DNA from 2 places in the Paenibacillus sp. BGI2013 genome. Region 1 is predicted to be linked to the other one. Evidence: riboswitches for the same ligand, from Rfam matches in the RefSeq annotation. Region 1 holds a riboswitch; the other holds the start of a gene.
What was found. A riboswitch is a leader RNA that binds a small molecule or an ion and turns the genes downstream of it on or off. The one in region 1 is predicted to bind glycine.
Positions count from the first base shown of each region.

Region 2: it holds a riboswitch for glycine, as region 1 does, so the genes downstream of both, gcvT (glycine cleavage system aminomethyltransferase GcvT) here and sdaAB (L-serine ammonia-lyase, iron-sulfur-dependent subunit beta) in region 1, are expected to answer to the same signal.

Region 1 is NZ_PJFA01000016.1:26,498-42,961, forward strand. Features, by position in the region: gene CXK86_RS27390 (phosphate ABC transporter substrate-binding protein) at 1-670, shown strand, start outside; gene pstC (phosphate ABC transporter permease subunit PstC) at 786-1,721, shown strand; gene pstA (phosphate ABC transporter permease PstA) at 1,724-2,611, shown strand; gene pstB (phosphate ABC transporter ATP-binding protein PstB) at 2,624-3,379, shown strand; gene CXK86_RS27410 (phosphotransferase enzyme family protein) at 3,579-4,595, shown strand; gene CXK86_RS27415 (response regulator transcription factor) at 4,788-5,498, shown strand; gene CXK86_RS27420 (sensor histidine kinase) at 5,495-6,985, shown strand; gene CXK86_RS27425 (LolA family protein) at 6,990-8,081, shown strand; gene CXK86_RS32800 (collagen-like triple helix repeat-containing protein) at 8,288-10,450, shown strand; glycine riboswitch at 10,585-10,709, shown strand; glycine riboswitch at 10,714-10,850, shown strand; gene sdaAB (L-serine ammonia-lyase, iron-sulfur-dependent subunit beta) at 10,989-11,678, shown strand; gene sdaAA (L-serine ammonia-lyase, iron-sulfur-dependent, subunit alpha) at 11,668-12,606, shown strand; gene CXK86_RS27445 (YhgE/Pip domain-containing protein) at 12,872-14,086, shown strand; gene CXK86_RS27450 (helix-turn-helix transcriptional regulator) at 14,141-14,653, shown strand; gene CXK86_RS27455 (alpha-glycosidase) at 14,794-16,464, opposite strand, start outside.
Region 2 is NZ_PJFA01000009.1:180,849-197,312, reverse strand. Features, by position in the region: gene ptsP (phosphoenolpyruvate--protein phosphotransferase) at 1-1,587, shown strand, start outside; gene gcvPB (aminomethyl-transferring glycine dehydrogenase subunit GcvPB) at 1,834-3,324, opposite strand; gene gcvPA (aminomethyl-transferring glycine dehydrogenase subunit GcvPA) at 3,411-4,766, opposite strand; gene gcvT (glycine cleavage system aminomethyltransferase GcvT) at 4,763-5,899, opposite strand; glycine riboswitch at 6,116-6,216, opposite strand; glycine riboswitch at 6,220-6,342, opposite strand; gene gcvH (glycine cleavage system protein GcvH) at 6,687-7,079, shown strand; gene CXK86_RS21540 (PTS mannitol transporter subunit IIBC) at 7,499-8,953, shown strand; gene CXK86_RS21535 (BglG family transcription antiterminator) at 8,992-11,094, shown strand; gene CXK86_RS21530 (PTS mannitol transporter subunit IIA) at 11,091-11,525, shown strand; gene CXK86_RS21525 (mannitol-1-phosphate 5-dehydrogenase) at 11,522-12,667, shown strand; gene CXK86_RS21520 (cysteine-rich CWC family protein) at 12,728-13,072, opposite strand; gene CXK86_RS21515 (endonuclease MutS2) at 13,119-15,122, opposite strand; gene CXK86_RS21510 (AraC family transcriptional regulator) at 15,650-16,464, shown strand, end outside.

The DNA of each region.
Region 1 (16,464 bases):
TACTGGTTTGACACAAGTATCTGACGGACAAGCTACAATCGGTAACTCTGATGTATTTGCAGAAGAGAAACTGGAGGACGAAGCCAAAGTAAAAGAACTGGTTGACCATCAAGTAGCAGTAGTAGCTATGGCGCCAGTTAGCAACAAAGATGCAGGTGTAGAAGATTTGACGAAGCAACAACTGGTCGACATCTTCTCCGGTAAAGTAACAAACTGGAAAGACGTTGGCGGCGCGGATAAAGCAATCGTTATTGTAAACCGTCCGAGCAGTTCCGGTACTCGTGCAACTTTTGAGAAGTATGCATTGGGTGCAAAAATGGGTGATATCCAAGGTTCGATTCAAGAAGATTCTTCTGGTAACGTAAAAAAATTGGTAGCTGAAACGCCAGGTGCTATTGGTTACCTCGCCTTGTCTTACTTGGATGACAGCTTGCAAGTGTTGAAATACGAAGGTGTAGAAGCAACAGTTGAGAACGTAGAAGCAGGAACTTATCCAGTGTGGGCTTACGAGCACATGTACACAAAAGGTGAGCCTGATGCAGCAACAAAAGCATTCTTGGATTACATCTTGAGTGACGAAATTCAACAAAACGACGTGACAGAACTTGGATACATTCCAATGTCAGGTATGAAAGTAAAACGCGATGCAGCAGGTAATGTGGTTGAGTAATCTTTGAACTTGCGCATACAGCGAAAGAGGCGGACTAAGGTCCCGCCTCTTTACGCGGTTTGCTCTAAAATAATCCCATATTTTGCATTAATTCTACTATAGAAGGATGGTTGTTATGGAACAGACCGAAGGGGGAACGGTAATGAATAACAAGTTGAAACCGCGCCGGCCCTTAAAAGAGAAACATTATTGGGAAGAGTGGACGGGACGGATCTATACGTCGATTTGTGTCGTTTTCCTGATCGTTGTCATGTTTTCCATTGTTTATTTTGTAGCGTCTAAGGGACTATCCACATTTTTCCAAAATGGAATAAGCATCAGCGAATTCCTTGGTGGAAAGACGTGGAATCCGACCGGAGAACCTGCGTTCTACGGGGCATTACCGTTCATCACAGGTTCTTTCATTACAACCTTGCTTGCAGCATTGATCGCAAGTCCGCTTGGCCTGTGTGCAGCGCTCTTCATGACAGAGATTGTTCCGGGTAAAGGCAAAAAGATCTTGCAGCCTGCGATTGAGCTCTTGTCCGGAATTCCATCCGTTGTATACGGATTTATCGGTCTGAGTGTCATCGTACCTTTGTTGCGCGGTATCTTTGGCGGAACAGGCGTCGGGATTGCAGCCGGATGTCTTGTTCTCGCGGTAATGATTCTTCCTACGGTGACAAGTATTATGGCAGATGCATTGTCCGCATTGCCAAAAGGATTGCGTGAATCCTCCTACGCACTGGGTGCCACTCGCTGGCAAACCATCTACCGTGTCATTATCCCAACGACTTTGCCAGCTTTGTTGACAGGTGTCGTTTTGGGTATGGCCCGTGCTTTTGGTGAGGCACTTGCTGTGCAGATGGTTATCGGTAATGCACCGCATGTTCCAACATCCTTGCTTGAATCAGCTTCAACATTAACAAGTGTAATTACACTCAGCATGGGTAACACCACGATGGGTTCTGTTCATAACAATGCACTGTGGAGTATGGCGCTTGTCCTGTTGGTGATGACATTTGTCTTCGTCATTCTGGTTCGCCTGCTTGAAAGGAGAAACCGGGTATGAAAATGAAGGCAAAGACGGTAGATAAAATTGCAACATCCGTTATCGTTGTACTAGCCCTGTTCATTGTTATTCTATTGCTCGGTCTGCTTGGCTTCATCATGTATAGAGGCATTGGACATATTAGCTGGAACTTCCTTACAAGTGCACCACAGTTGCTTAAGGGTGGCGGCGGGATTGGTCCACAGCTCTTCAACTCCGTATTCTTGCTTGTTCTGACCTTGCTTGTTACCATTCCACTCGGATGGGGCGGCGGGATTTACATGGCGGAATACGCCAAACCAGGCAAGATTACCAGCTTCATTCGTCTGGTCGTTGAAGTATTGTCATCATTCCCATCCATCGTTATCGGTTTGTTTGGTCTCTTGCTGCTAGTAAATCAATTTGGTCTTGGTTTCTCCCTGATCTCGGGTGCCTTGGCTCTGGCGATCTTTAACTTGCCACTGATGGTGCGGACTACGGAGCAGGCCTTCCGTGCCGTTCCGAAGGAACAGAAAGAAGCAGGTCTGGCGCTTGGACTGTCCAAGTGGAAGATTATCACTTCCATTCTACTGCCTGTGGCATTGCCGAGCTTGATTACGGGTACGATCCTGGCATCGGGCCGGATCTTTGGCGAAGCAGCAGCGCTGATGTTCACCGCAGGTATGAGTAGTCCACCATTGGACTTTACAGATTGGAATCCGGCGAGTCCAAGATCACCGCTTAATCCTTTCCGTCCGGCAGAGACACTTGCTGTCCATATCTGGAAAGTGAATAGTGAAGGTATTGGGCCAGATTCCAAAGAAGTGGCAGCAGGGGCATCCGCCGTGCTTGTCATTCTCGTGCTGGCGTTCAATCTAAGTGCACGCTGGATCGGTCGGGTTGTATTCCGCCGCATGACAGCTTCGAAATAAGGAGGAACCAACATGGCCATACCTTTTGGTACGGAACAGTTAAGCATATATTATGGACATTTCCAGGCGGTCAAGCAGATTAGCCTGACGTTTCCTGAAGCAAGCGTAACGGCTCTTATTGGGCCGTCTGGTTGCGGTAAATCCACATTCCTCCGTTCGCTGAATCGGATGAACGACGAGATTGCCGGTTCCCGTACAGAGGGACATATCTGGATGGACGGTAACGATCTGAATGAGCCTGGAACCGATGTAATCAAGCTTCGCCAGAAGATTGGCATGGTGTGGCAGAAGCCAAATCCTTTTCATAAGTCCATCTACAACAATATCGCGTTTGGCCCCCGCTACCGTGGTACGAAGAGTAAGAAGGCACTGGATGAAATTGTGGAAAAAAGCTTGCGTCGTGCTGCGCTCTGGGACGAAGTGAAAGACAGACTGCATGAGTCAGCTCTGTCTCTCTCTGGCGGACAACAGCAGCGCCTGTGTATCGCTCGCGCTTTGTCTGTTGATCCGCAGATTCTGTTGCTCGATGAGCCGGCATCTGCACTTGACCCGGTATCTACGGGTAAAGTTGAAGAGTTGATTACCGAGCTCAAGAAGGAGCTACGGATTGTTATTGTTACCCATAACATGCAGCAGGCGGCACGAATCTCGGATTACACAGCTTATTTCTATCTGGGAAGCATGATTGAGCACGGGGATACGGAGCATATTTTCACGAACCCGGACAATCGTCTGACGCAAGAATACATTATGGGTCGTTTCGGTTAATTGGATCATGGAGTGTAACATAGAGTAATAGACAAAGAGATTAAGAAATAATAGAGACAAAAGAAAGCACAATGCCTGGACGGTTGTTCGGGGGTTGTGCTTTTTTAATTTATAATTTTAGTGGGATTTTCTGTATGCGGGATAAACATTATGCTACGATATTTAGTGTGAAGAGAACGTTTACATGACTTCGAAGGAGATGTTAATAATCACTACGGATCAGATGTCTTACGACCATATGGCAGCTCAGATTATACAGAACTACACTATTGAGAAACCTGTCGTTTCATATATTCGTCATAATGAGAATCTGACGTATCATGTCGTTGATGAAGCAAGCGGGCAGAAGTATCTGCTACGTATCCATCAAGCCGCATATGCAAGTATGACCGGCATTCAGCATACGCTTCCTGCGCTGGAGGCAGAGATGAACCTGCTTCATGAGTTAAACGCAACGACAGCATTGCGCGTTCAGCATCCGGTACGGAATGTATCGGGTGAATGGGTCACGGTATGGACAAGTGAGGCAGGGAAAGAAATCTGCTGTACAGTACTGGAGTGGATTGAGGGAAGGGACATCCAGCAGGGAGAACGGCTGACAACAGAGCAGATCTATGATCTTGGGGCACAACTGCAGATGCTTCATCAATATGGACGTGTTCAGAATCAGACAGATCGGACAAATGTACGCCCGGCATATGGCAATAGCCATGAGAAATTGGTCATGCTCGGGCAGCTAGAAGAAGGCGTCCGACTGGGGATTTTTACAACGGAAGACTTCGATCTGCTTCGTGAGACGTTTGAGAACATTAATGAGCAGTTAGAAACATACCCGCATCACGCAGGGACATGGGGGATCATTCATGGGGATATTACTCGCAACAATCTGCTGATAACGGAGCAGGGAATTTCCATGATTGATTTTTGTCTACACGGTTATGGATATTATCTTTTTGATGCCGGAGGGGCGGCACTTATGTTCAATCGGGAGGAACGTGACATATTTTTATCCGGTTATACCCAACAGATCGCACCACTGACGGATCGTGATATCCGGTTAATGGAAGGGTTTATGTTGATCTTTACACTGGGTTATTATGCCTTTCAGATGGCGAATGAGTCGAGGCACGAATGGATGAAAGATCGCATGCCGAAGCTATGCAGCAAGTATTGTAGACCCTATGTACAGAATGAGAGCATCTTCTATGAGTTATGAGGTGTTTCCTTTTCTAGGAGCTATAACTTAGGATTAAGATTGTGAATATTACCTGGGCGTCCTGAACAATCGGGGTGCTCTTTTTGCATGCATTAGATAGCGATCGTAATGGACATTTATGAAGAAAGTATAAACTCTGAGGAGAGTCAACTTTTCTTAGCTACAATATAGTCATGGGAGGATGAAGCAGCGATGAGAGACAGCGAGAATATATTGCTGGTGGAGGATGATCCGGAGATTGCCCGTATTTTGAGAGATCATCTACGTCATGAGGGTTATGGGGTAACTTGGGCATCAAGCGGTTTGGAGAGCTGGGAAGACTTTAGGGAAGGAACCTATCAATTAGTCTTGTTGGATCTGATGCTACCGGAAATGGATGGGTTCACGGTATGCAAAAACATTAGACTGATCAGCGATGTTCCGCTGCTCATGATGAGTGCTCGAATCGAGGAAGAGAGCAAAGTCAGGGGGCTTGGGCTGGGAGCTGACGATTATATTACGAAGCCCTTCAGTCTAACGGAACTTACAGCTCGCATTAAATCTCATCTGAATAGGTACCGCAGATATCAGGGCGTAGAGCCGGATTCGACAGATAGACAGTATAACGATGGGTTATCGATTGATTATTTGAATCAGCGCGCACAGGTTCATGGAGAACATGTGGCACTAACCAACAAGGAATGGGCTTTGCTCATACTGCTTGCTTCTCATCCTGGCCGGGTGTTTACCAAGGCGGAACTGTATGAACATGTCTGGAGTCAGCCAGAGGCGGGGAACTCGAGTACAGTCACAGTTCATGTGAAGAGCCTTCGGGCCAAGATTGGTGACGAGCCCCATCATCCACGCTGGATTCAGACGGTGTGGGGCAGTGGTTACCGGTTCGTGGGGGAGCCTGAGGAATGAAGTTGAAGTACTGGTTAATGCTTGCCTTCCTCATTGTAATGCTGCTACCTGTCGCTGCTGGGTGGGCGCTGTACTCCCTGTATAACTATTACAATGATCAGCGTGCCGTAACGGAATATGTGGAGTTGTCCGGACAATTGGCTCCTATTGAACTGGCTTTATCTGACCCGGGACTGTACCAGCTGCACTCGCCTGATGCTTTCGCTGCACTCTCTGAATTGGAGAATGGTCGGGTGAACTTTGCTCTGTATTTACCAACAGGGATTCGGGTGTACACATCAGAGGGGAGTACATGGTCTGCTGGAGCTTACACCGTTGGGGGGGCGGAGCTGTATCGTAATTTGTACAACTTACAGATTCGTCATCGTACATTCTCGTTGAAGAAACCCGTATGGGAAAAAGGTGAGTTGGTAGGCATTTACGAAATCGTCATGCTGCGTGGAGATTGGCTGGAAGGCATATCCTTGCGGACTACCTGGGTCATGGGTCTCGCTGCTACTTTCTTTATTCTGTTATACGGAACAGTGCTGTGGTTGCTATCCCGAAAGCTCTTTCGGCCGATGAAATATCTCATAGAACGAATGGATGCTTTTGCACGGGGAGAGGCTGCTACGGATGTGGTACCTGTTCGTCATGATGAAATGGGCATCTTGCTCCAACAGTTTGATGCAATGCAAGACAAGATCAGACATACTCAGGCCGATGTGGAGAGGGAGCAAAAAGAAAAAGAGCTCATGATCGCCTCGTTATCCCATGATCTGAAAACACCGTTGATGTCCATTAGTGCCTATACGGAAGTACTTAACGGTGATCGTCAACTGAAACGCCTTGAAAGGCAGGAATATCAGGATGTGCTGCTCGGAAATGTGGAGCGGATGAAACAGATGATTAGTGAACTTGAGATGTATACGGCGTTGGGTTCCAGTGAATCGGAGATGGCCATGGTTAAGGTGGAAGGTGAAGAGTTTTTTGATATGCTGCTTGGGGGCTATGAGGGACTTGCCGAGCGTGGTCAGATTGACGTGAAGATGGATGTCCGCACAGATCAACTGTACCGAGTTCATCCCGAACAACTGATGCGCCTGACAGATAATCTGATAAATAATGCACTACGCCACACAAGGACGAACGGTGTAATGGGACTAGGGGTTATTGCTTCAGATTGGGAGCTTCCTGAATGGATTATTCCTTCGCTTAGAGCTGAATTGGATAACTACAGGGCGGGAGCAACATTGATCATAGTACAAAACGAAGGTCCTGCTATTCCTGAGGAACAGCTCATTCGTATCTTCGAACCCTATGTTCAACACCAGAATCAGGAGGAGAAGACATATGCAGGTGGTTCGGGATTGGGATTGAGTATAGCCAAACGGGTTGCAATAAAGCACGGAGGGGATATGCGCATGTGGTCATACGAAGGATATGGAACGCTGGCAGTATGCCGATTGCCTGAACATGGAGAATGTAAACGCAGAGAGGGTGGATAAGATGATGAAAAAAGGATGGATGATGCTGGGTACTGCTGTGTTGGCAGGCGCCCTGCTTGGAGGTTGCGCGGAGAAGGATATGCTGTCTATGTCAGGAGATGAGATGATTGAGAAGGTTGTCTCAGCAGAAACAGAACCCGCCTCGTATTATGCGGAAGGTGTGATGAAGATATGGGCGGATGACAAGCTGACTAACACGATGCAAATTAAGGAATGGGTAGATGGTGAAACCGGACGAAAGCGCACGGAAACATCAGAGAATGGCAATGTCAGTTACGCAGTTAATGATGGAAAGAAGATCATCATATATGAAAAAGAAACAGGGGCAGCATATTCCATGGATGCATCATCCGTGTCACAACAACCTAATCAAACCCAGAAGCAAATATTGCTCGATCAACTAGAGCGGTTACGTACTACGCATGATGTGAATATGATGGGACAGGAGAAACTTCATGGACAGGACGTCATTCATATTGAATTGACACCAAAAGAAGAAGGCGCATTCTCCATATCTTCAGAGTATTGGGTAGATCCCAAAACGTGGATGATTGTCAAAGTAAACAGCGCGTATGGGGATGGAAAATCAGAAATGGTCTATGATCCGATTCAGTATGACCCTGAATTCACAAAGGATACTTTCGTAATTGACATCCCTAAGGAGGTCGATGTGAAGGACTTGAACGATATGATGCAGAATTCCGAAGTGACCCTAGAGGAAGCGGAAAAAGCGTTGGAACAGCCGTTCCTACAGGACATGAGTGGAGAATTCGAACTATCACGGATCGAAATGTCTACATCACGCGGTGAGCTGAGCAGAGATGAAGTAACCTTGTATTATGTAAGTAACGACAAGGTAGAAGTCAGCCTGACGGTATTCAAGATGCCGGAAGAAAATGTGGACGATACACTAATACCGGATGAAGCCGAGATTAAGGTTCGTAACACCGAGGGTTCATATATGAAGAGCATTCGGAACATATCATGGAGTGAGAATGGCTTGCGGTACTCCATCATGGGTGAAAACGAAGGATGGACAAAGGCAAAGCTGCAAGCTTGGGCGGAAGAACTGACCCTTTCCAATCCGTCTAGATGAGCTAAAGAATAACAATAAGGTTGCCGCAGAAACGAGCGGCAGCTTTTTTTGTATATTCTCCTTTTGGTGTGGTGGATATCTATTCGATCTCCTTTCAGTCCATTCCAAAAAGGCAAGAGGCAACTTCACGTTTACAGTTCAATATGCATATTCATAGAAGACAATCTTGATTTGGTGATGGAGGCAGGAGAAAGGGGCATCGCAGGATGGCTGTTTTATCAACAGGGCCAATAGAAAATAATATAGTGGTGGGAAGCGGCGAGCGTCCTACACAGAGAATTACAGTGAAATTAGACAATTGGAGTCTCACTAGTTTCTCTACCGTTCTGGTTCAAGGATATTATTTGAATGGTGTTCGCACACTATACGTTGAGGAATTGTTTAATGTTTTGCCTAACCAGGTTATAACAAATGACTATTATGCAGATTTGGATGCATTTGAGTTTATATTTATCACAGGTGATGATACGGAGGATGAAGTTCAGATTTCGGTATGGGGGAAAAACGAGAACGGTCAACTGGTAACGGCACATCGTTTGGTGTCTGAGGAATTGTTAGGAGCGAACCCCGGTCTAGTCGGGGTAACGGGTGCGACTGGAGCTACAGGGACAGCAGGGGTTGCGGGAACAACTGGTCCTACAGGGGCTACAGGTGTTACAGGACTGACAGGAGTTACTGGTCCTCCTGGAGGAACTACGGGATCGACGGGAGAGACCGGAGAGACCGGTGTCACTGGGACCACGGGGGAGACAGGATCTACCGGAGTGACAGGAGTCACGGGCGCTACTGGAAGTACGGGGACCACAGGAGAGACAGGGCTTACCGGAGTGACGGGTGTTACTGGGAGTACAGGAATAACAGGAACGACTGGAGTCACCGGGAGCACAGGGGAGACAGGGTCTACTGGAGCCACAGGTGTCACCGGTAGTACGGGAATAACAGGAACGACTGGGGTCATTGGGGCTACAGGTGCGACAGGCGTAACGGGGGCGACCGGAGTTACTGGAGATACGGGAGCGACAGGACTGACGGGGACGACCGGAGTCACTGGTGTTACAGGCGCAACAGGCGTAACGGGGACGACCGGAGTTACTGGTGTTACAGGCGCAACAGGCGTAACGGGGACGACCGGAGTTACTGGTGTTACAGGCGCAACAGGCGTAACGGGGACGACCGGAGTTACTGGTGTTACAGGTGCGACAGGCGTAACGGGGACGACCGGAGTTACTGGGGCTACAGGTGCAACAGGCGTAACAGGGGCGACTGGAGATACTGGTGTTACAGGTGCAACCGGATTGACGGGAGCAACAGGAGTCACTGGAGATACAGGCGCAACGGGAGCAACGGGAACGACCGGAGTCACAGGGGTTACAGGTGCGACAGGCGTAACCGGAACAACCGGGACGTCCGGAGTAACGGGAGCAACGGGAACGACCGGAGTCACAGGGGTTACAGGTGCAACAGGCGTAACCGGAACAACCGGGACGTCCGGAGTAACGGGAGCAACGGGAGCGACCGGAGTCACTGGGGTTACAGGTGCAACAGGCGTGACGGGAACAACCGGGACGTCCGGAGTAACGGGAGCAACGGGAACGACCGGAGTCACAGGGGTTACAGGTGCGACAGGCGTAACCGGAACAACCGGGACAGCCGGAGTAACGGGAGCAACGGGAACGACCGGAGTCACTGGGGCTACAGGTGCGACAGGCGTAACCGGAACAACCGGGACGGCTGGTGTAACGGGAGCAACGGGAACGACCGGAGTCACTGGGGCTACAGGTGCGACAGGCGTAACCGGAACAACCGGGACGGCTGGTGTAACGGGAGCAACGGGAGCGACCGGAGTCACTGGGGCTACAGGTGCGACAGGCGTAACCGGAACAACCGGGACAGCCGGAGTAACGGGAGCAACGGGAGCGACCGGAGCCACAGGCGCAACAGGAGCTACTGGATCGACAGCAGCTTCTGCCCCTGCGGATTCTTCCTTGTTTGCTGATAGCCAGACCACGGCGTTGGGTCTTTCATTAGTAGCTGAAACGACGATTCAGACACTTAATGTACCTGTAGTGGCAGGTCAACGCGTGAAAATCGATAATAGTACACAAGTAGCAATAGTTGTAGGGTCTAACTGGAGTATTGCGTATAACATTAATCTGAGACGTAACGGAGTTTTAATTAATCAATTGCAACTCTCACGAACCGGTAATGCTTCGGGAACGTTGAGGTTTCTTTCCTCCAACACTTACGTGGATACATCCCCGACTACAACGACTAATGCATACACGATAAGTATCCAATTTACGACAACTAGCAACGTCACGAGTGCCTCAGCGGAAGTGAGAAATCTGAATGCTATTCGTTTCAGTTAAAATAGACATCGAACTTATGATAATTACACGTTACTTTTGTTGACATATATGATATTGTACATTACTCTATGGGTATACTTGATCAAAAATTTAGAAATATACCAATTCGAATCGAATTAAGATAATACAGCGGATGATAACGAGCGGGAGAGACCTGGGTTAGCCGAGTCAAATGGCTAGTGTTCAGGCACCGAAGGAGCAAGCTGCTGCGCACCCGGCGCAGTGGTTAATCTCTCAGGTAAATGTACCATCGTTGGACGCAACTCTGGAGAGTGCGCGAACTGCGCCACCCAAGGGGTATATGATCAGTCAGCCCGGTGAACTTGTCTGTAATCGCAGGCAGTGCACCCTTGTCGTGAGACACTGCTGATCATGAAACTCTCAGGTATCGAGGACAGAGAGAGGGCCTAAGGCCTTCTTCTGTCCTTTTTTGATGTCATCATACCTAAATAAGGGACATTGTGGATGAAACTCCTGGATCGAAATGACGAATACATTTTACAAATATGAATCATGATTAATAATGGAGGGTTACAAGGTGCGATTTAAAGATGTTTTCTCAATTATTGGTCCGTCGATGACGGGGCCTTCAAGTTCACATACAGCTGGAGCGGCAAGGTTAGGGAGAATTGCTCGACAGTGGCTAGGATGTACGCCAGATCGTGCCCGGCTGACGCTGTACGGTTCATTTGCAGATACGTATCAGGGGCACGGAACAGATCTGGCACTGATCGGCGGTCTGCTGGATTATGTCACAGACGATCCGCGTATCCCGGATGCAGAGCAATACGCAGAGGAAGCGGGCATGGAGGTTGAGTTTTATACAAGTGGCCTACCTGCTCCTCATCCTAATACGGTCAAAATTGAGTTGTGGCATGGAGAACGTGCCTGCTCCTTAATCGGTGCATCCATTGGTGGTGGAAGCGTATCCGTGCATTCGATGAATGATTTTCGTGTTCAGATTAGTGGTGAGTTTCCAACACTCGTTCTGCGGCATGCGGATAAAGCGGGCGTACTCGCGTCAGTGACGTCCACGATCAGTTCATCCGGGGTTAACATCGGGTATATGCAGGTGGACCGGAAAGCCCGTGATGGCGAAGCGCTTACCGCGATGGAAATGGATGGTGTGCCTAATCCTGATATGCTCAAGCGTCTAAGGGAGCTGGACCATGTATTGGACATTCGTGTTATCGATTTGAAGAGAGGAGTTGATTCGGATGCGGTTTAAACATTTGCACGAACTGAATACGATCTGTACAGCGGAATCCAAAACCATTGCTCAGCTGATGATCGAGGAGCAAGTTCAGGAGACCAATACACCGGAAGCGGATGTTGTGAAGCAGATGTCTGAATATTATCAGGTGATGAAGGAAGCGGTACGCAAAGGGTTAACGGAAGATACGACATCACGCAGTGGATTAACAGGTGGAGACGGCAAAAAAATGGCCGAGTACATTCGCAAGGGTGAGACTTGCTCAGGAGATGCTTCCGCACTTGCCATGGCGTATGCCCTGTGTGTATCTGAAGTGAATGCCTCCATGGGTCGGATCGTGGCTACACCAACAGCCGGTTCCTGCGGCATCATCCCGGGTGTGTTTATCAGTTCACAGGAGCGATTTGGCTGGACGGACGAACATTTGGTGAACGGGTTGTTCTGTGCGGGAGCAATTGGTTATGTTATCGCCAATAATTCATTTATCTCCGGGGCCGAAGGTGGCTGTCAGGCGGAAGTGGGTTCCGCTATCGGCATGGCTGCGGGTGCCATGGTTGAACTGCGTGGAGGTACACCGGAACAGGTTGTTCATGCCGTTGGTTTGGCGTTAAAAAATACACTGGGCCTTATCTGCGATCCGGTCGCAGGCCTTGTTGAAATCCCGTGCATCGTCCGTAATGGACTGGGTGCAGTTACGGCGCTGGCTGCGGCTGACATGGCCCTGGCCGGAGTGCGTAGTGCCATTCCGTCAGACGAAGTCATCGATGTCATGCTGGAAGTAGGCAGTGCAATGCCGAGCCGCCATCGGGAGACAGCCCAAGGTGGACTGGCCCAGACACCAACCGGCCGCAAAATGATGCAGAAGTTGGCTAAACCAAAGGCAAAGCGTGCCGAGCCTGAGCCGGAGTCCCCTGCTGAAAATGACGTAGAAACTAAGGCATAAATCGGATTGATATGAATTAAATCTAACGCTAACTTGTGGAGCCTGCCTTTAGCCTTGATTATTAAAGGTGAAGAAGAGTCCTTACATGATATGAAAAGCCGGTACAAATCTTCCTGGTGAAGAGATGTATCGGCTTTTTTTGTCTTTTTCCAACGAAGAAAAACAAAAACATTGACGATCTATATATCGGTTAGATATATTAATTGTTGTCATATATCAATACGATATATATAGGAGCGAAACAAAATTAAAGGAGATGGATAGAATGAAAGGTATTTTCCAGACGAGTCTGCTGTTTTTGAAAAACGGAGCCACCATTGTAGGTTTAATTACGGCTGTGCTGTTTCAGGTTTTTTTTAACATCATCTGGCTTAGCGGATACGACCAGGTTAACGAAAGAATGACTCAATTGGCTGTCACCATCGTGAATGAAGATGGGGTAGCGGCTGAACCGGTGGCCGAGTCTCTGGCAGCGGGCCTGAATTTCGAGGTCAAAACATCTGAATCGATGCAAGAAGCGAGACAGATGTTAACGGACCGGGATGTGTACATGATTATTGAGATTCCATCAGGTTTCATGCAGCAGGCAGAAGACTTGTCAAAACCGATGACAGTGAAGTATGTGATGAACGAATCAAACGTGGCTACCGTGAAAAGTGTGATGCAGAACGTAGCCGCACAAGTTACAGCGACATTGAACCGTGAAGTACAACAGGAGGTTATTCACGGAGTGCTGAATCAATCCGGTATGACTGCTGATCAGTCCGATGCGCTTGCGGTAGGGTTATCTTCACGCGTGGAGGCAGAGGTGGAGCGACTGAATCCTGTTGATAATTTTGCTTTCTCGATGGTACCGATGTTGATTGTAACGGCTACGTTTACCGGAGCGATGTTGCTAAGCATGAATCTGCAAAAGGTTTCTGGTGAACTGAGTGGCAGGGCAGGGAAATGGGAGCGCTTCTGGGCACGTAACATTATTAATCTGGGTGCGGCATTTATCGTCTCACTCGTTGGATCGGGGATGATGCACATTATGGGGGTATCGTCAGCAGCCAGTTGGTTCATGTTATGGCTGTTCCAGTTGCTGGTCACCATATCTTTTATACTCATGGCTCAGTTGAGCTTGTTGTTGCTTGGCAATGCTGGGGCTTGGTTAAACAGTGCGTTGTTGCCTCTGCTGATGCTGTCCTCGGGATCAACGATTCCGCGAGATGTAATGCCTGACTTCTACCAAGTGATCGGTCATTATCTGCCAGCGACTTATGCCGTAGAAGGGATGATGAACCTTGTGCTCGGAGGAAACGGAATTGGCCGGGATGCGATGTTGCTCGCCGTAATCGGTGGTGTAACACTGACTCTGGGTGCGCTTTGCATCTGGATCAGACGCTCCGGCCCGGTACGTTCTGAAGCTCGTAGGGAGGACCAGCCTGCTGCTGTGCCTGTTGCTCTGAAAGCAACCGTTTCGTCATCTGATCATTGAACAAGGGGTACTGATTGTGATACGTTAAGGGGAATGGAAAGGAGCGGTACACCGATGAACACGCAGCATGTCATCCTCGGAATACTGCACAATCAGCCAAGTTCCGGATACGAGATCAAGCAGTACTTTGAACAATATTTTTCATTTTTCTTTGATGCCAGTTTCGGCACCATATATCCTACACTTGCGAAGATGGAAAAGTCAGGATTGCTGACTAAGGAATCGGTGAAGCAGGAAGGGAAACCTGATAAGAACGTGTATTCATTGACCCCTGAAGGAGCAACGCAATTTCACGCCTATTTAATGAGTCCTTTGGAAGCTGAGGTATTTCGTTCTGATTTTCTGATGCGGTTGTATTTCGGAGAGTTGGCGGATGAAGATACCGTAACGGGTTGGATATCCAGCCAGTTGAAGCGAAAGGAAATGTTATACGCTGAACTTCAGCGCCAGATGGAGGAATTCGGCGAACGTATTTCGCCTGCACAGCGTCTGTGTCTGCAAGTGGGGCTTGTACAATATGAGGCCACCATCCAGTTGCTCAAGGAACAGCTGGTTCGGCCAGAGTAATCCATGGCCATAATGAATAACGTCAAAATCAAATAGGTGCTCCACAGATCAGGAACAGATCTGGGAGCGCCTATTTCGTTTGATATGCCGATGAACTGAACAGACTCCAGTCTTGCATATGAGCAAGTATAGCTTGGTGTTTATATGAGACTAGTACTCAGTACGGCATATCCATACGCGGGCAGTTCAATGGCGAGTATGCCATCTTCCTTGGCAGTACGATGGTTTCCGCCGAATAACTCGGTCCATTCCTCGTCACCAGCCTCCAGCTCGACAATAGCCGTCTCTTCTGATCGATTGAACAGAACCAGAATGCGTTCCTCCTCATTTTGTCGCTCAAATACCAGTTGGCTGCCATCGGGACGAGCCTGCAGGAAACGAACGGTGCCTTCTGCACGCAGGGCAGGATGAGCATGACGTAGGGAGATCAGTTTCTGATAAAAGTTAAACAGCTCTCGGTCCTGCTTTGCTTCATCCCATTCCATGCATTTACGGCAGCCCGGATCATGTTCGCCGTCCATGCCAATCTCGTCTCCGTAATAGATACACGGAGCACCCATATAACTGAACTGGAATAACGCAGCCAGCTTCATCTTGCGCTGGTCACCTTCACACAGCGTGAGCAGCCGCGGGGTATCGTGGCTGTCCAGCAAGTTAAACGCCACTTCGCTGGCCTGAAGCGGATAACGGGATAACTGTCGCCCGATGGAGTTTGCGAACTGTTCGGCGTGCATCGTATTTTTCACAAAGAAAGCATTCACGGCATCGGTAAACGGATAGTTCATGGACGCATCGAACTGGTCACCTTGCAGCCAGGAGGAAGACTCGTTCCATACTTCGCCCAGAATATAGGCCTCCGGATTAGCCGCTTTGACTACACGGCGGAAATCACGCCAGAATGCATCGTCCACTTCGTCTGCCACATCCAGCCGCCATCCGTCCGCACCCACTTCCTTGATCCAGTACTCGGCAACCTCCAGCAGATAGGCCTTAACCTCAGCATTCTCCGTATTCAGCTTTGGCATATGCGCTTCGAATCCGAATGTCTCATACGTTGGAATGCCGTCCTTCACGTCCAGCGGGTATTCATGTACATGGAACCAGTCCTTGTATTTGGATTGTTCTCCGTTCTTCTGCACATCAACAAACGGAGCAAATGTCTTCCCGGAATGGTTGAACACGGCATCCAGCAGTACGCGAATTCCACGTGCGTGGCACAGCTCGACCAGTCGTTTCACGGTATCTGCGTCACCAAAGTGCCGGTCTACCTGCAGGTAGTCTTCGGTATCGTATTTGTGATTGGTGGTGGCTTCAAAGATGGGTGTGAAGTAGATCGCATTAATGCCAAGATCGCTGATGTAATCCAGATGGTCAATCACGCCCTGAAGGTCACCGCCGAAGAAATTGAAAGGTGTCGGCTCACCACCCCACGGCTCTACCTTTTCCGGACTAATATTTGGGTTGCCGTTGGCGAATCGTTCAGGGAAAATCTGATAAAACACCGCGTCCTTAACCCATGCAGGGGGTGTGAATACAGCTCCGGCATGAATATAAGGGAACTGGAACATACGACCCGGATCGTCCGGTTCTTTTTCCTGGAAGTCCGTTTCGGTCATCCAGATCTGTTCGTCTCCGTTTTTGAGCAGAAAAGAGTATTTCAGTCGGTGGTAGGGAGGTTTCACCTCACCCTCGAAGTAATCGAACATGGAGTCAGAGGTGAACTTTGTTAAGGGAACCAGCGCTTTGGTTGCATCCCACGCATATTTATCCCCGGTCAGGGCATGTACCTCGGTCAGATCATTCTTTTTGGC
Region 2 (16,464 bases), on a different contig from region 1:
CTCGACTCAGCTCTGGGTAAATCCCAGGCTGAGCTTGAGGCGATCAAAGAGCGTACTTTACAAGAGCTTGGCGAGAAAAAAGCAGAGATTTTTGCTTCGCATTTGCTCATTTTGAATGACCCGGAACTGATTGATCCGGTTAAAGCTAGAATTGCGGATGACATGATCAATGCAGAATTTGCTTTGAACGAAACGGCATCACAATTTATCTCCATGTTCGAGAACATGAAGAGTGCATACCTGCAGGAACGTGCAGCAGATATGCGTGACGTTACCAAACGTGTGCTAAATCACTTGCTTGGTATCGACTTCATGAGTCCAGCTGAGATCAATGAAGAAGTGATCGTGCTTGCGGAGGATCTAACACCTTCCGACACGGCTCAATTGAACCGCCAATTTGTTAAAGGTTTTGCAACTAACATTGGTGGACGTACTTCTCACTCGGCGATTATGGCTCGCTCTCTTGAAATTCCGGCTGTTGTTGGAACCAAGGACATCTTGGCTCAAGCGAAACAAGGCGATATGATTATTGTTGACGGTCTGGATGGTCACGTATTGGTTAACCCTACTGATGAAGTTATTGCTGAATACCGTGCCAAACAGGAACAGTATGATGCACAACGTGCAGAGTGGAGAAAACTTCGTGATGAGCCAACGGTAACGGTGGATAACGTTCATGTTGAACTTGCAGCCAACATCGGTACACCAAATGATGTAACGGGTGTTCTGGAAAACGGCGGCGAGGCTGTAGGCCTGTACCGTACCGAGTTCTTGTACATGGGCAGAGACAAGCTCCCTTCCGAAGACATTCAGTATAATGCTTACAAAGCGGTACTGGAAAAAATGGAAGGTAAACCTGTCGTTGTTCGTACACTCGACATCGGTGGAGACAAAGAGCTTCCATATCTGGATCTGCCAAAAGAAATGAATCCATTCCTCGGCTTCCGCGCAGTTCGTCTGTGTCTGGACCGTCTGGATATCTTCCGTACACAATTGCGTGCATTGCTGCGTGCAAGCGTACATGGAAACCTGCGTGTCATGTTCCCAATGATCGCAACACTCGGTGAATTCCGTGAAGCAAAAGCTGTCTTGCTCGAAGAGAAAGAGAAGCTGGTTGCTGAAGGTATTGCTGTTTCTGACAGCATTCAACTCGGAATCATGGTCGAAATTCCTTCGACTGCAGTTCTGGCGGATCAGTTTGCCAAAGAAGTGGATTTCTTCAGTATCGGAACGAACGATCTGATTCAATACACGATGGCTGCTGACCGTATGAACGAACGAGTGGCTTATCTGTACCAGCCTTACAACCCAGCCATTTTGCGTTTGGTTAAAATGGTTATCGATGCAGCGCATCGTGAAGGCAAATGGGTTGGCATGTGTGGTGAGATGGCAGGAGACGAAACAGCAATTCCATTGTTGCTTGGTCTTGGATTGGATGAGTTCAGCATGAGCGCAACCTCCATCCTGCCAGCTCGTAGTCAGATCACTAAGCTGTCCCGTGCGGATATGCAGGAACTGGCTGCTAAAGCTCTGGATATGCAAACGGCTGAACAAGTCGTTGAATTGGTTCAAAGCATTCAAGCGTAATTTTGCCGGGGTTTCCTCCGGATTTGAGGTTTTTTCTTTTTCCGATAATGAGCTGCATTGATGCAGCGATTTTGCCGGTATCCGCGAATCATTGTGGATATCGGCTTTTTTTGTTATAAATGTTGAGAAATACTCTAACAGGATGATGGCGAGCTGTAAGAGTGGCATCTTTAAAGGGGAAGGCAACACAAAAAGCTCTTGCTGATTGGAACATCAGCAAGAGCCTTCGTTATAACAATGATTTGATTAACTGCACGCGCAGTTCAGTACAGGTTTGCGGGCGGCGGTAGTCTCATCGAGTCGAGTAACCGGTGTGCCATAAGGTGCGTTCAGGACTAATTCTGGTGTCTCTTCCGCTTCTTTGGCAATCCGTATCATCGTATCAATGAACCCATCCAGCGTTTCTTTACTTTCGGTTTCTGTCGGCTCGATCATGATGCATTCTTCGACGTTGAGCGGGAAGTACACCGTTGGTGGATGATATCCAAAATCAAGCAATCGTTTGGCAACGTCAAGTGTACGCACACCATATTGCTTCAAACCCCGACCAGACATGACGAATTCATGTTTACATACGCCTGGATATGGAATCTCGTAGTAAGGGGCGAGACGGGCCATCATATAGTTGGCATTCAGTACCGCACATTCAGAGACACGGCGCAAACCTTCCGGTCCATAAGTGCGAATGTAGGCATAGGCACGTACCAAAATACCGAAGTTGCCGTAGTAGGCTTTCACCCGGCCAATGGATTGATCTCCTTCACAATCGAATGCATACATACCGTCATCATTTTTAATTACCATTGGCTTAGGCAGGAACGGAATCAGGCGATTCTTCACACCAACTGGTCCGGCGCCAGGTCCACCACCGCCATGAGGTGTACTCATCGTTTTGTGCAGGTTCAGATGCACCACGTCAAAGCCCATATCACCCGGACGGGTAATGCCCATAATGGCATTCGAGTTGGCTCCATCGTAATACAACAAGCCACCAGCCTGGTGTACGATGGATGCAATCTCCTGAATGTCTTTCTCGAACAAACCAAGTGTATTCGGGTTTGTCAGCATCAATGCTGCCGTATCCGAACCAACAGCTGCACGGAGCGCGTCCAGATCGACCAGTCCATCTGCGCGGGATGGAATCGTCACAGTTTGAAATCCTGCAACGGTAGCACTTGCCGGGTTGGTCCCGTGAGAAGAATCGGGCACGATGACTTTGGTACGTTGTTCGCCACGAGCTTCGTGGTAGGCACGAATCATCATAAGTCCAGTCCATTCTCCATGGGCACCAGCGGCGGGTTGCAAGGTCACAGCGTCCATACCTGTCAGACCTGCAAGGTCGTTTTGCAACGTATATAACAGTTCAAGAGCACCTTGAATGCTGGATTCATGCTGGTACGGATGGATTTTGGCAAAACCGTTATAACGGGCAACATCCTCATTGATCTTCGGATTATATTTCATTGTACAAGAGCCCAGTGGGTAGAATCCGTTATCTACACCGAAGTTGCGACGGGATAGCGCAGTATAGTGTCGAATAACATCTACCTCGAACACTTCCGGCAGTGCCGCTGCTTCCGAACGGAGCATTTCCCGGGGAATCAACGTATCCGCAGCCTGACGAGGAACGTCACATTCTGGCAAGGAATAAGCGACACGTCCCGGGCTGCTGAGTTCAAAGATCAATGCTTGCTCCGGTGCAGGGGATAAGGTCTGTGCGTTGAATTTTTCTGTCACAGATTGAGCCGAAGTGGAGACAGAGGTACCTGTTTCCGATTGTCCTTGTACCGATGTTGTCGTTGTCGTCGTTGTCGTTTCCTGAGTCACAGCGATCCCTCCAATGCTCGTGCGAATTCGTCAATCTCTTCCTTACTGCGTCGTTCGGTAACAGCAATCAGCATATGTCCGGCAAGCTCCGGGTAATCACGTCCGAGTTCGTAACCACCAATAAAGCCCGCATCCAGCAATTTCAACTGAAGGGCATCCACGTCGGTTCCTTCAGGAAGCTTAATAACAAACTCATTAAATGTTGGTGCATTAAAAGTAAGGCTAACTCCAGGAATCGCAGTTAATGTATTGAGGGTGTAATGACTCTTTTGCAAATTCAGATCCGCGACATCGATCATGCCCTGTTTACCCATGATGGACATATACACAGATGCGCTGAGTGCAAGCAAAGCCTGGTTGGAACAGATATTGGATGTCGCCTTTTCGCGGCGGATGTGCTGTTCACGTGCTTGCAGTGTCAGTACAAAACCACGCTTGCCGTTGCGATCCGTTGTTTGGCCTACAATTCGGCCAGGAATTCGGCGCATATGAGGCTGGGATACGGCGAAATATCCGCATGTTGGGCCGCCGAGTGAAGCGGCGATGCCGAGGGGCTGCGCATCACCTACAACGATGTCGGCACCCAGCTTGCCTGGGGCTTCCAGCAGACCCAGCGATAGCGGGTTTGCACTTACAACGAGCAGGCCCTTGTGCGCATGCACGAGGTCGGCAGCCTGCTTCACATTTTCCACAGCACCAAAGAAGTTCGGACTCTGGATCATGACAGCAGCGGTATCGTCCGATATGGCGGCTTGCAGGGCATCCCAATCAGTGACGCCATCTTTATAACCAATCTCGACAATCTCCAGACGGAGTCCGTGCGCATACGCCTGCAATACCTGACGGGCTTCCGGATGAACGGTACGGGATACGATGAGCTGTTTGCGACGAGTTGCCGCTGCGGCCAGGTTTCCTGCTTCGGCAAAGGCAGTTGCGCCATCATACATACTGGCATTCGCTACAGCCATACCGGTTAATTCACAGATGTAGGATTGAAATTCGAAAATGGCCTGTAGTTCACCTTGGCTGATCTCAGGCTGATAAGGTGTGTAGGCAGTGTAAAACTCGGAACGGGAAATGACATGATTGATGACGGAAGGAACATGATGATCATATATGCCAGCGCCGAGGAAGCTGGCGTGTGTTTCGAAATTGGCGTTGGCGCCGGCTTGTTTGGACATGTGACGTGTCAGCGCATATTCATCAAGTTTGGAGGATACGGGCAGCTCGCCCTGATAACGAATCTCTTTTGGAATGTCCTGAAACAGATCCTCCAGCGTATCCACACCGATGGTTGCGAGCATGGCGCTCTGATCTTGTTCAGTCATGGGAATGTAACGGTGCTTGCTCATGCTTGATCAGCTCCTTGAGTAGGTGTCTTCGACGTACGTGTCCGTTTATGAAAAGGGGTCTTCACGACCTCGGCTTTTAGTTTCTTGCCGCGGATCTCAATCTCAAGCGGGGTTCCCAGCGCAGCGTATTTGCTGTCGATGAGGGCAAGCCCCAGATTACGCTTCAATGTAGGTGATTGCGTGCCTGTTGTCACTTCACCAATCTGTACGCCTTCGGCGTAAATCGGATAGTGGGGGCGGGGAATACCGCGCTCCAACACTTCGATGCCGACCAGTTTGCGGGCGGGCCCGTCAGTTTTTTGCTGTAACAAGGCTTCGTGTCCGATAAAAGGTCCGGCATTCAGCTTCACAAACATGCCAACACCAGCCTCAAGCGGAGAGATAGTTGCCGACAATTCCTGTCCATACAGAGGGAGCTTTGCTTCAAAGCGCAGTGTATCCCGAGCACCGAGGCCTGTCGGTACAAGTCCGTGACCTTCACCGGCTTGCATTAACCCATTCCAGACCACAGCGGCCTGATCTGCAGGAACATATAGCTCAAAGCCATCTTCACCGGTATAACCGGTACGGGACAACAGTAATTTTACTCCACATACTTCAGCATCCTGCACAAAACGAAACGGTTCAATCGAGCTTACATCCGTATCTGTAACTTTCCCGATAATGTCTACAGCCAGTGGACCTTGCAAGGCGAGTAGCGCCGTCTGCTCCGAATCATTGGTCATGCTTACGCCGGGGATCAAGTGCTCTTGCAGCCACGCCCAATCCTTGTCGATGTTGGAGGCGTTAACCACAAGCATATAATGCTGATCTTCCAGCTTATACACGAGCAGATCATCCACCACACCGCCATCTGGATAACACATCAGGGTGTACTGGGCTTGACCGGGAACCAGCGTGGTCACATCATTAGTCATCATTTGTTGCAAAAAAACTTCAGCCTGCTCACCCTGTACAGTGAATTCGCCCATATGGGATACATCAAACAGTCCAGCACGCTCGCGTACCGCTTCATGTTCTTTCTGGATTCCGCTAAATTGTACGGGAAGCTCCCAGCCTCCAAAATCAATGCACCGTACGCCTTCATATTGCTGATATAGTGGGAAGAGTGGTGTTCTAAGCAAATCAGACATCAAATCACCTCGTCATGGGCCGTCAGCCGGCCGGATATACAATCGTGGATCAATGAACCAGGGTATTTTTAAATTTTCAGCTAGATATTTTCATCACATAAGTATGGTAAGGCAGCTATGGCAGCGCCATTCTACATCCTGTTTTTCGTTTTTTGGGAAAAAGGAAAAGGACAGGCCAAAGAATCGGCATGCCAAGTAGCACGCTGTATTCTAAGGCTCTGTCCCTTGTACCTGAGAGTTACCCCGCTGCGTTGCGCAGCAGGTTTCCCCTTGGGTGATCATAACGCCCGCACAGGGCGAATAGATGCTCTCCAGAGTTGCGTCCCGTAAAAGTCCTTTTGCCTGAGAGATTCACCCCCGCTTATCGGTGGTTTACTCCTTCGGCGTTACCTCATGTACATCCCGAATCGGGTGTCACGGGTAATCTCTCCCTTTACATTCATCCGCGGGTATAACATAGTCCAATAAACACATTTACTCCTCTCATTAAAACGTGAATCCACTACTGATGTCAAGAACGATATCATAGATAATGATTTAAAACCGAATATTTAATTTAGTTTTTAACTTATTGTTCGTGTATTTAAAAAGACTACGCTTACTATTCTAATATTCACCAGTATATGAAGAAAGAGTGTAATCCGGTTACAGAATTTAGAGGTATTCAGCAAATAAATTGTGAGGTATCTTGACATTTGATTCAAAAATGTCATACGCTATGTTCTGGGAAAAAGGTTAAGGTCAAAGAACGCATGCACTCATTTAATGAAAAGCGAGGCGGATATCGATGAGCGAATTAAAAAGTGATTTCCTGTACAGTGAAGAGCACGAATGGGTGCAAACCGTAGGGGAGGATACTGTACGTATTGGCATTACCGAGTTCGCGCAGCATCAGCTGGGTGACATTGTGTTTGTGGAATTGCCTGACCTTGAAACCAATGTAAAAGCAGAGGACAGCATTGGAACGATCGAATCGGTCAAAACGGTGTCGGACTTGTTCTCTCCCGTCACTGGTTCAATCATTGCGGTGAATGATTCGTTGCAGGACTCCCCTGAACTTGTGAACAGCTCTCCTTACGAGGAAGGCTGGATGATTGAGATCCGTGTTGAGGGAGATCTGACAGCAGCATTGTCTACATTGATGAATGCAGACGCGTATCGGAAACATACGGAAGAATAGTATCAACGAACTTGTACTTATTAACATATATTTTATAATTAAATGATATGAGCTTCATATTGTTTCGACCTGTGTGAGCCGGATGCTTGCACAGGTTTTTTGTGCTTTCCAAGAATGGTTTTGAATGTGGAATGAAGCAGATTGTGGATGTAAATCACCTGATTGGACCAAGCTATAGTTTAGAAAATGATTCTGGAAATGACAAAAGTCATAGGCAAGAAAATCCTTGTGTACCAATGGGTTCAGCCATTATGCATCAAGTAAAACGATTACATAACCTAATGTTGTCATCATTGTTCATGACGAAAGTACGCTTTCATTTCATTGAACAGGAGAGCATTCTCGCTTAGGATTACAGCAGGGGAGAAATGATACCCCTTTCATAAATCATAATCACTTGATCCAAGGAGGATAATACAATGAGTAATTTGGACCAATCGTCCAATTCCAAAGGTGGGCTACGGGTAGGTGTTCAGCGTTTTGGCCGATTCCTGAGTGGTATGGTCATGCCGAATATGGGAGCGTTCATCGCCTGGGGATTAATTACAGCTCTGTTCATTCCAACAGGCTGGTTCCCTAACGAGACGCTTGCGCAGCTAGTCGATCCGATGATCAAATATTTGCTGCCACTGTTAATTGGTTACACCGGGGGTACGATGGTGCATGGTCAGCGTGGTGGTGTCGTGGGTGCCATTATGACCATCGGGGTCATCGTGGGTAGTGATATTCCGATGTTCCTCGGTGCCATGATTGCCGGACCACTGGCAGCATGGATCATTAAAAAGTTTGATAAATCCATTGAAGGTAAAGTTAAAGCCGGATTTGAAATGCTTGTTAACAACTTCTCAGCCGGTATTATTGGTGGGATATTGGGGATTTTTGCGCTACTGGGCATCGGGCCTGCTGTAGAAGCGATTAGCAAAGTATTATCTGCCGGTGTACAGGGCTTAATGAATCTTGGTTTGCTGCCGCTGGTCAACCTAATCATTGAACCAGGTAAAGTATTGTTCCTGAACAATGCAATCAACCACGGGATTCTTACACCAATTGCAACAGATCAAGCGAGAGAATTAGGAAAATCCGTATTATACATGCTTGAATCAAACCCGGGTCCGGGACTTGGTATCTTACTTGCTTACTGTTTCTTCGGACGCGGAATGGCCAAATCTTCTGCACCGGGTGCCGTAATCATTCATTTCTTCGGGGGAATTCATGAGATCTACTTCCCTTACATTCTGATGAGACCGATTCTGATTCTTGCCGCAATTGCGGGTGGCGTCGCAGGTACATTAACATTCATGCTCACCGGAGCAGGACTTGTTTCAGCACCATCACCGGGTAGTATTATCGCGTATTTCTTCTTAACACCAAAAGGTGGATACCTGCCGATGTTCGCAGGGGTGCTTGTAGCAGCCGTCGTTTCTTTCCTGGTTGCAGCAGTGTTGCTGAAAACGGGTAAACAAAAGGACGAAGATCTGGAGTCCGCATCCAGTCGGATGAAAGACATGAAGAGTCAAGGAACCCTGCCAAACGCTGGTATTACGGCTAATCAACGTGAAGCAGACAGAGCCGCAGATATGGCTTCTTCTACCGTCAAAACAGACGTGAAGAAAATTGTCTTCTCCTGTGATGCAGGCATGGGGTCAAGTGCCATGGGTGCTTCCATTCTACGCAAGAAGATGAAGGCAGAGGGGATTGACGTTACGGTGACAAATACGGCTATCAGTGATATCCCGCCGGATGCAGACGTGGTGATCACACAACAAGTATTGACCGATCGTGCCCGCTCCGTTGCGCCGAACGCAGAACATATATCCATCGACAACTTCCTAAAAAGCCCGGAATACGATGCGCTCGTTGAACGTCTGAAGTAATTGCACGCATTTGTTTTCCCTGAGCCGGAGGCTGAGATATGAGTATTACCAAAAGACAACGTGAAATCGTGGAGTTCCTGCTGGAGCATCCACATGAAGTCACTGCCGGCGAAATCGCCGTTGAAGTAAAGGTCAGTACCCGAACGGTTCACCGGGAGCTGCAAATGATTGAACAATGGCTTGAACCTTTGGGCATGAGGCTGGAAAAAAAATCAGGAACCGGTATCCGAATCGATGCCAGTTCCGATGATCTGGCTGTATTGCGCCAGCAACTAGAGGGTAAAGAATATGTAGAGTTTACGCCAGAAGAGCGTAAGCTCTTCATGCTTTGCATCCTGCTGGATGAACCGGAGCCTGTAAAGTTACTCGCCTTGGCTTCGGATCTGAAAGTGACCGTATCCACCGTAACCACTGATCTGGACGATCTGGAGTCACGAATTCGTCAGGCGGGACTAAAGCTGGTTCGCAGACGAGGATATGGCGTCAAGATTAACGGAAGTGAGACGATTCATCGCACAGCCATAGCTGCACTTGCTCTCGAATTTTTGGATGAGTCGGACCTATTCGGAAGACAGCCAGAACAGGGAGGCTCCATCGTAAACCAAAAATTGTTGGATATGATTGGACACGGTGATGTGCTTACGGTCGAAAATGCATTATGGCAACCAGACATCGAATGGCTGGAGAACATCCCGGAACGCCAATACATGAAGTTGCTGATTCAATTATCCGTAGCGGTTGTACGTATTCGTAAAGGCTTTGGTATTGGCCGTATACCTCCCCTGGAGAACAAGGGAGATGAAGTCGCAGAGCAGGATGAGATGAAGGTTCCACCTTGTATGGCTTCCCGCTTGTGTGGTGTGTTATCGACCCAGCTGGGGCTGACATTCTCCCAAGATGAGCAAGCTTATTTTCACAGACTATTAGTTGAGACAGAGCAGCGAATTCACTCTTCGCGGCTGTTGCCAATAGATGACTTGATTTTACTGGACAGGGTACATTCACTGATTGATCAGATGCAGGCGAGAACGCATTACGCCTTTCATGAGGATCGTTTGCTTCGTGAAGGTCTGCTTGGTCATATGCAACCTGTAATGGAGCGGATTGAAGGGCAACAGATAATTCGTAATCCGCTACTGCAGCAGATTCGCAAGGATTATGATTCCCTCTTCGAAGAGGTCAAACAATCCGTGCATCAAGCTTGGCCAGGCACAGAAGTTCCGGATGAAGAAATTGGTTTCCTGGTCATGCATTTTGGCGCTTCCATCGAGAGGTTACGTGCACTGAAACGTGAGATCAGGGCAATCATCGTGTGTACAAGCGGAATCGGCTCATCACGTATGCTCTCCAGCCGACTGTCCAAGGAGATTCCCGAGATTCGGATCATGGACAGCGTGTCCTGGTATGAAGCTGCCCGGATGCCTACAGATCAATATGATCTGGTGTTATCCACTGTTGATCTGCCGATGGATGAGCATCAGTATTACAAAGTGAGTCCACTGCTTACGGCAGAAGAGAGCGAACGTCTGCGTCATTTTATCCGAACAACAACATTACAACGACAGCATAATAAGCCCCGTGAAGCCGAGGTTCAGACGACAAGTCGTTACTCGGACCCGGATGGAATGGAAGCTATTTTAGTTGAAATCGTCCGAATTATTGGCAAGTTTCAGGTGTATCCGTTGGATAACCAAGATATCGGTTTCTATAAAACCGTATATGCGATGTGCAACGTACTCCATGGATCTGGTGTGTTGAAGGAACCGGGGGAGATCGCAAAACGGTTGGAGGCACGTGAAGCAGTGGGGAGTCAGAAGATTCCCGGTACAAGACTTGCGCTGTTTCATACACGCAGTGAGGGAATTTACAGGCCGTCTATTAGCTTGTTTCAGCTCACTGAGCCACTCCTCTGTACGCCGGATGATCCGGCAGGAGTTACCCATGTCCTCTTGATGCTCGGTCCCAGAGAATTATCCAAGGAAAGCCTGGAGGTTCTCAGTGAGATCAGCGCACTGTTATTACAGGAGGAAATGATTACATTGCTGGAAAAAGGAATCAGGGATGAACTCATTCATTACCTGTCCCAGGAACTTGTTGGATTTTATCGCAGTAAAACCGAAATTGGAGGTCAACCATTATGAGTATGTTAACAACAGATAAAGTCATCATGAATGCGACGGCTCAGGACAAATACGAAGCGATTCGCATGGCAGGGCAGATTCTGAAGGATGCGGGACATATTACCGCTGATTACATTGAGAAGATGATTGAGCGTGAAGAGATTGTCTCGACCTATGTAGGGAACGGCTTGGCTATTCCGCACGGTACAAAGGAATCCAAAGCTTTCATTTTATCGACAGGTATCTCTGTCATTCAGTATCCACAGGGTGTTGATTTTGGCGAAGAAAAAGCCTATATGGTCATTGGTATCGCGGCTCAAGGCGGGGAACATATGGAGATCTTGACTAGCATCGCGGTGATCTGTGCTGAGGATGAGAATATGGAGGCTCTGCGTCTGGCGAAAACAGCCGAAGAAGTTATAACTATTCTGGAAAGTGAAATGGAGCTATGAAGGCCCTACACTTTGGCGCAGGTAACATTGGACGCGGGTTTATCGGCTTGATCCTCTCCCGTGCAGGGTATGAGGTTGTTTTCTCCGACGTGAATCAGACCTTGGTAACGGCTCTCCAGCAACGGGGGCAGTATACGGTGGAACTGGCCAACGAGAGCAAGGATCAGGAGACCGTTACAGGTGTAAATGCAATCGATGGAACCCAGCTGGAGACGGTTGCCCAAAACGTGGTGGAAGCTGATCTGATTACAACCGCGGTGGGCGTAGGCGTGCTGAAACATATTGCACCAGGTATTGCAAAGGGACTTGAGAAAAGACTGAATTCCGGTCCGGCACAAAACCCGCTTCACATTATCGCTTGCGAGAACGCCATTGGAGCAAGTACACAATTGAAAGAGCATGTATATTCTCTACTCGATGAAAAGGTACGTTCCCTTGCAGATCAGTACATTTATTTTCCCGACTCGGCCGTAGACCGGATTGTACCTATTCAGCATCATGAAGATCCTCTGCATGTACAGGTGGAGCCTTTTTACGAGTGGGTGGTGGATCGTTCCCAGATGGCTCCAGCATTCAAACCGATTGAGGGCATTGTATATGTCGATGATCTGGAGCCGTATATCGAACGGAAGCTGTTCACTGTTAATACAGGACACTGCGTTGCAGCATATATAGGTAATGTGCACGGGTATGACACGATTCAGAAGGCTATTGCTGATGAAAAGGTGAAATCGATTGTCTACGGTGCTTTGCAGGAAACTGGAAAAGTTCTAGTGAAGCGTTTTGCATTCAACCCGGAAGAACATGAGCAGTATATTGTCAAAATATTGGGACGATTCGTAAACCCGTATCTTACTGATGAGGTTACTCGTGTTGGTCGTTCCCCGTTGCGCAAGTTGTCTCCGAATGATCGTCTGGTTCGCCCGGCCCTTCAGGCATATGCGGATGGAACTGATACGACTTATCTGGCTATGGGTATGGCAGCAGCCTGCAAGTTCGATGTCTCCGATGATCCGGAAGCAGTTGAACTGCAGAACATGATCCGCCAGAAGGGGATTACAGCTGCGCTCCACCATTATACGTCCATGGATGAGCATCATCCGGTGCTTGAACAGGCTGTTGCCCAGTATAACCAAATGTAAGAACAGTGGTAGCAAGCTAACAGTATTGATGAGGCATAATGAAGAAGAGCCATACAGTTATTAACTGTGTGGCTCTTCTTTTGGTTGGCGTTTATCGGCATAGTCGTCCAAACAGCGTTGACATATGCAGGATTTTCGGCGCTGCTCTGGCGGAATGCGGTCAAACACACCCTCGGGGAAAGTAGCCCGGTTACACCAGCATTCCGAATGAGGATGTCCTGCGGCATAGGAACAGCGATTAGCTTCCCCGCATAATGGGCAGACAAGAACATCGATATGGATGTGCTCTTGATCGTCTTGTTCTGCAGACATACAGTTTTTCCCTCCCTGTGGAATAGCTACGAGCTGAAGTTGAACATACTGGTCCCAGTATAACAGAAATACGCCGGTGATTATGGATTTCACTCTGTATATATGACTTCCAGTTCACCACATCTGTTTCTCTCATCGGCTATTCTTCAGGCGGTAATTCGATCTGTAGGCCTTCCACATGTTTGCGTCCCATCAACTTACGTTTCTTTCGATTTTCCTTTGTTTCTAGCATAATGTCCAAGTCATAATCGTCACCCGGATAAAGCTCATCGGCAGATATATGCAGGGTCAGGCGTTTCTTATGGATTTTTACTTTGCGTCCACGTAACATGACCCCGATATTTCCACGGCTATCCTCGACATCACAGACGATGCCCGACTGATTAAGATAGGCCGCATACACCCGATCTCCTTTGCGAAAAGTTTTGGCAGGAGTAGGAGAATCCGACTCTCTGGTTGTTGTCTTTTTGTGGAGACCTAATGAATCTTTTGGTTGCTTCCACTTATCCCACTTGGATAACTCTGCTGGGCTGACTGATTCTGCAACGGAACGATCAGGCGTCAGGGCCGGAGTTTCCAAAGGAGGTGACGTGAACACGAATGTACGATCTCTTGAAATACTTTGATCTGACAGGGACTTGGATCGCTCGATAATTCGCTGTGGCATGCCTAGCTTCAATGCGATGGAATAGGCGTAACTTTCACCAGCTTCTCCGATACGCAATCGATACAGCGGCTGGAGAGAAACGGTGTCAAATTCCATACGGGCATTTTCGAATCCTGGCGTGGCAGCTGCAAAATGTTTGATTTCACCAAAATGTGTTGTCGCCACAACGGTTGCTCCGCGGCTGTGAAGTTCCTCCAGCATGGCGATGGACAGTCCAACACCTTCACCGGGATCTGTGCCGGAAGCCATCTCATCAATGAGCACCAGAGTCGACGTATTGGCCTGTTCCAGTATGCCAATCATATTGCGAATATGTGCAGAGAATGTACTGAGCGCTTGTTCCATACTCTGTCCGTCACCAATATCAACCGCTACCTCGTTATAAACGGCCATCTCGCCACCTTCTTCCACCGGAATAAGCAAACCGGATTGCATCATCAGGGTTAGCAAACCTAGCGTTTTGAGTGCGACCGTTTTACCCCCGGTATTCGGGCCAGTAATAATGAGCGACGAATACGTTCTGCCGATGGCAAAATCAAGTGGAACCATGGAAGAACCCATGAATGGATGACGTGCACGTTGAAGGCTGATTTGGCCTTGTGTATTGACTCGAACGGTACGCCCATCCATGGTGGCCGCATATTTGGCTTTGGCAAACAGGAAGTCCATTACACCTACCGTTTCGGTGTTCAGAGCGATTTCACGGTTATACGATTCGGTCAGAGAGGTTAAATCACCGAGAATTCTCATCTCCTCTCGGGACTCCTCCGCTTGTAGAGCGGCCAATTCCATCTGTAAACTTACTAATTCAACAGGTTCGATATATACGGTTTGCCCGCTCCCGGATTCATCCAGTACACTGCCTTTCACCTGTTTACGGAACTCTTTCTTAATGGGCAGGACCGTTCTTCCTCCCCGTTGGCTGATGACATGTTCCTGCATAATGGAGCGATGTTTACTCACCAGAGAATCAAGCTTTCGTTTCATGCGCTCCTCATTCACCGTCATTTTTTTACGAATTCGAATCAATTCTTTGCTTGCCTGATCCTGAATGCGTCCACTATGGATGCAGCGCTCGATCTCACTCAGCAAAGGTTCGATCAGAATCATGGATGCTGCATAACGACTGACAGTGGGAGCGGCCCCGGATTTGCCCTCCATGTATTTCATAAGTTGTGCACAGCTTCGCAGGAACTGAGCGAGATGACTGAAGTCGCGTTCACTGAATAGATAACCGGTGCCAAGCAGAGCCATAATGGTTTCCATTCCGTCGAGTGAAGGGAGGGGGATGCTGGCCCCGAAGCGAATCAACGCAGCAGCTTCTGCTGTTTCTTCCAGGCGAATCTCGATCAGGTGAGCATCTACCATCGGTTTTAGTTCTCTGGCATAACGTTTGCCCAGATAAGACAGGGCGCAGTCTGCAACGTTTTTTTGAATTTGTGGATAGCCCAAACTGTTTAATGTGTTCTCATTCATGCGTAATCTCTCCTTGAATTTGAATTGGGATTTCAGTTGACGCGCTGAAACATATTCCTGGAAAACGCAAAAAGGGCGGAGAATGAACAAACGTCATTCTCCGCCCTAAACGTATGGGAAAGCAAAGTCCACTACAGGTCTATATTAAAAAATCCGCGCTGAACTCAGCGCGGAAATAGACCCGGACAATTACAATCCCGGAGGCGATTTATGATATCCGCTGTTCTTAACTAAGTACAGGGATCTGGCGCATCATGAAATACACGTATGCCATACGGGCACAAGCGCAATGAAAGGCCAAACTCCTGAATATTAAACTTGGTTAGTTAAGAACATTCACCGACATTAAAAATCTCTCCTTTGATTGAGGAATATGCAACCAATATAAACTGGAAATTGGTTTGAAGTCAACCTTTAGAATAAATGAGTGGACTTGAATAAGAATGGGTTTTAAAATAACAATAGTAAATTAATCCAATGAAAGCGATTTATTTTAATAAACATACGTATAAAGGAGGATGCTCTTCTTGCCGAAGTATTTACTGCGTTTGCTCTGTTTTACCCTGATCCTCGGAGCCCTTCCGGTCATTGTTATTGGTTCGGTCTCGTATACGATTGCATCACGTGACATTGAACAGAAAGTGCGTGAGAGCAATCTTCAGATATTGCATCAGACCCAAATGAGGGTGGAACAAGTTCTGCGCAGCCTGCAATTATCATCCATCCAGTATGTTAATTCGCCCTTGGTACTACAAGCGATGAAGAAACCACTAGACAGCAGCGAATTCCAAGAGATTCGTGATCTGACCTCAGGTTTTAACAACTTGCAAGCGGTTACGAACATTGACCAAGCCTATCTGGTCAATCTGGATGAAGATTGGGTCGTTTCGATGCGTTCTTTTGGCAAATTGGATGATTTCAGCATTCGAGACCGAATTGGCTCCTACCTAAGTTATACCAACAGCCTGTTCTGGGTCACTCAGAATGCCAGTTCAGCCAAAGAAAGTGTACCTGTGTCAGCAGGTATGGGTGAACTAACACCCGAACAGGCACCTGCTCTTATATCATCGGATAATGTGGTCAGTATGGTATTCAAAATCCCGATGATACCAACCAATGTGAAACCAAAGGGATTTCTTGTAATTGATATCGCCGATACGGAACTGAGTACCTACTTGAGCCGAAATACGAATTCTGGAGATATGTACGTTCTGGATCGGGAGCAGAAGTATTTTCTGAACGATATGCAGCAAGGCGGGAAATATGACGGGCTGAATAAGGAAATTCAGGAAATGGTGCAAACGACGGGCCAGCCAGAGGGTTTCTTCAGTGCGGAGGTGGA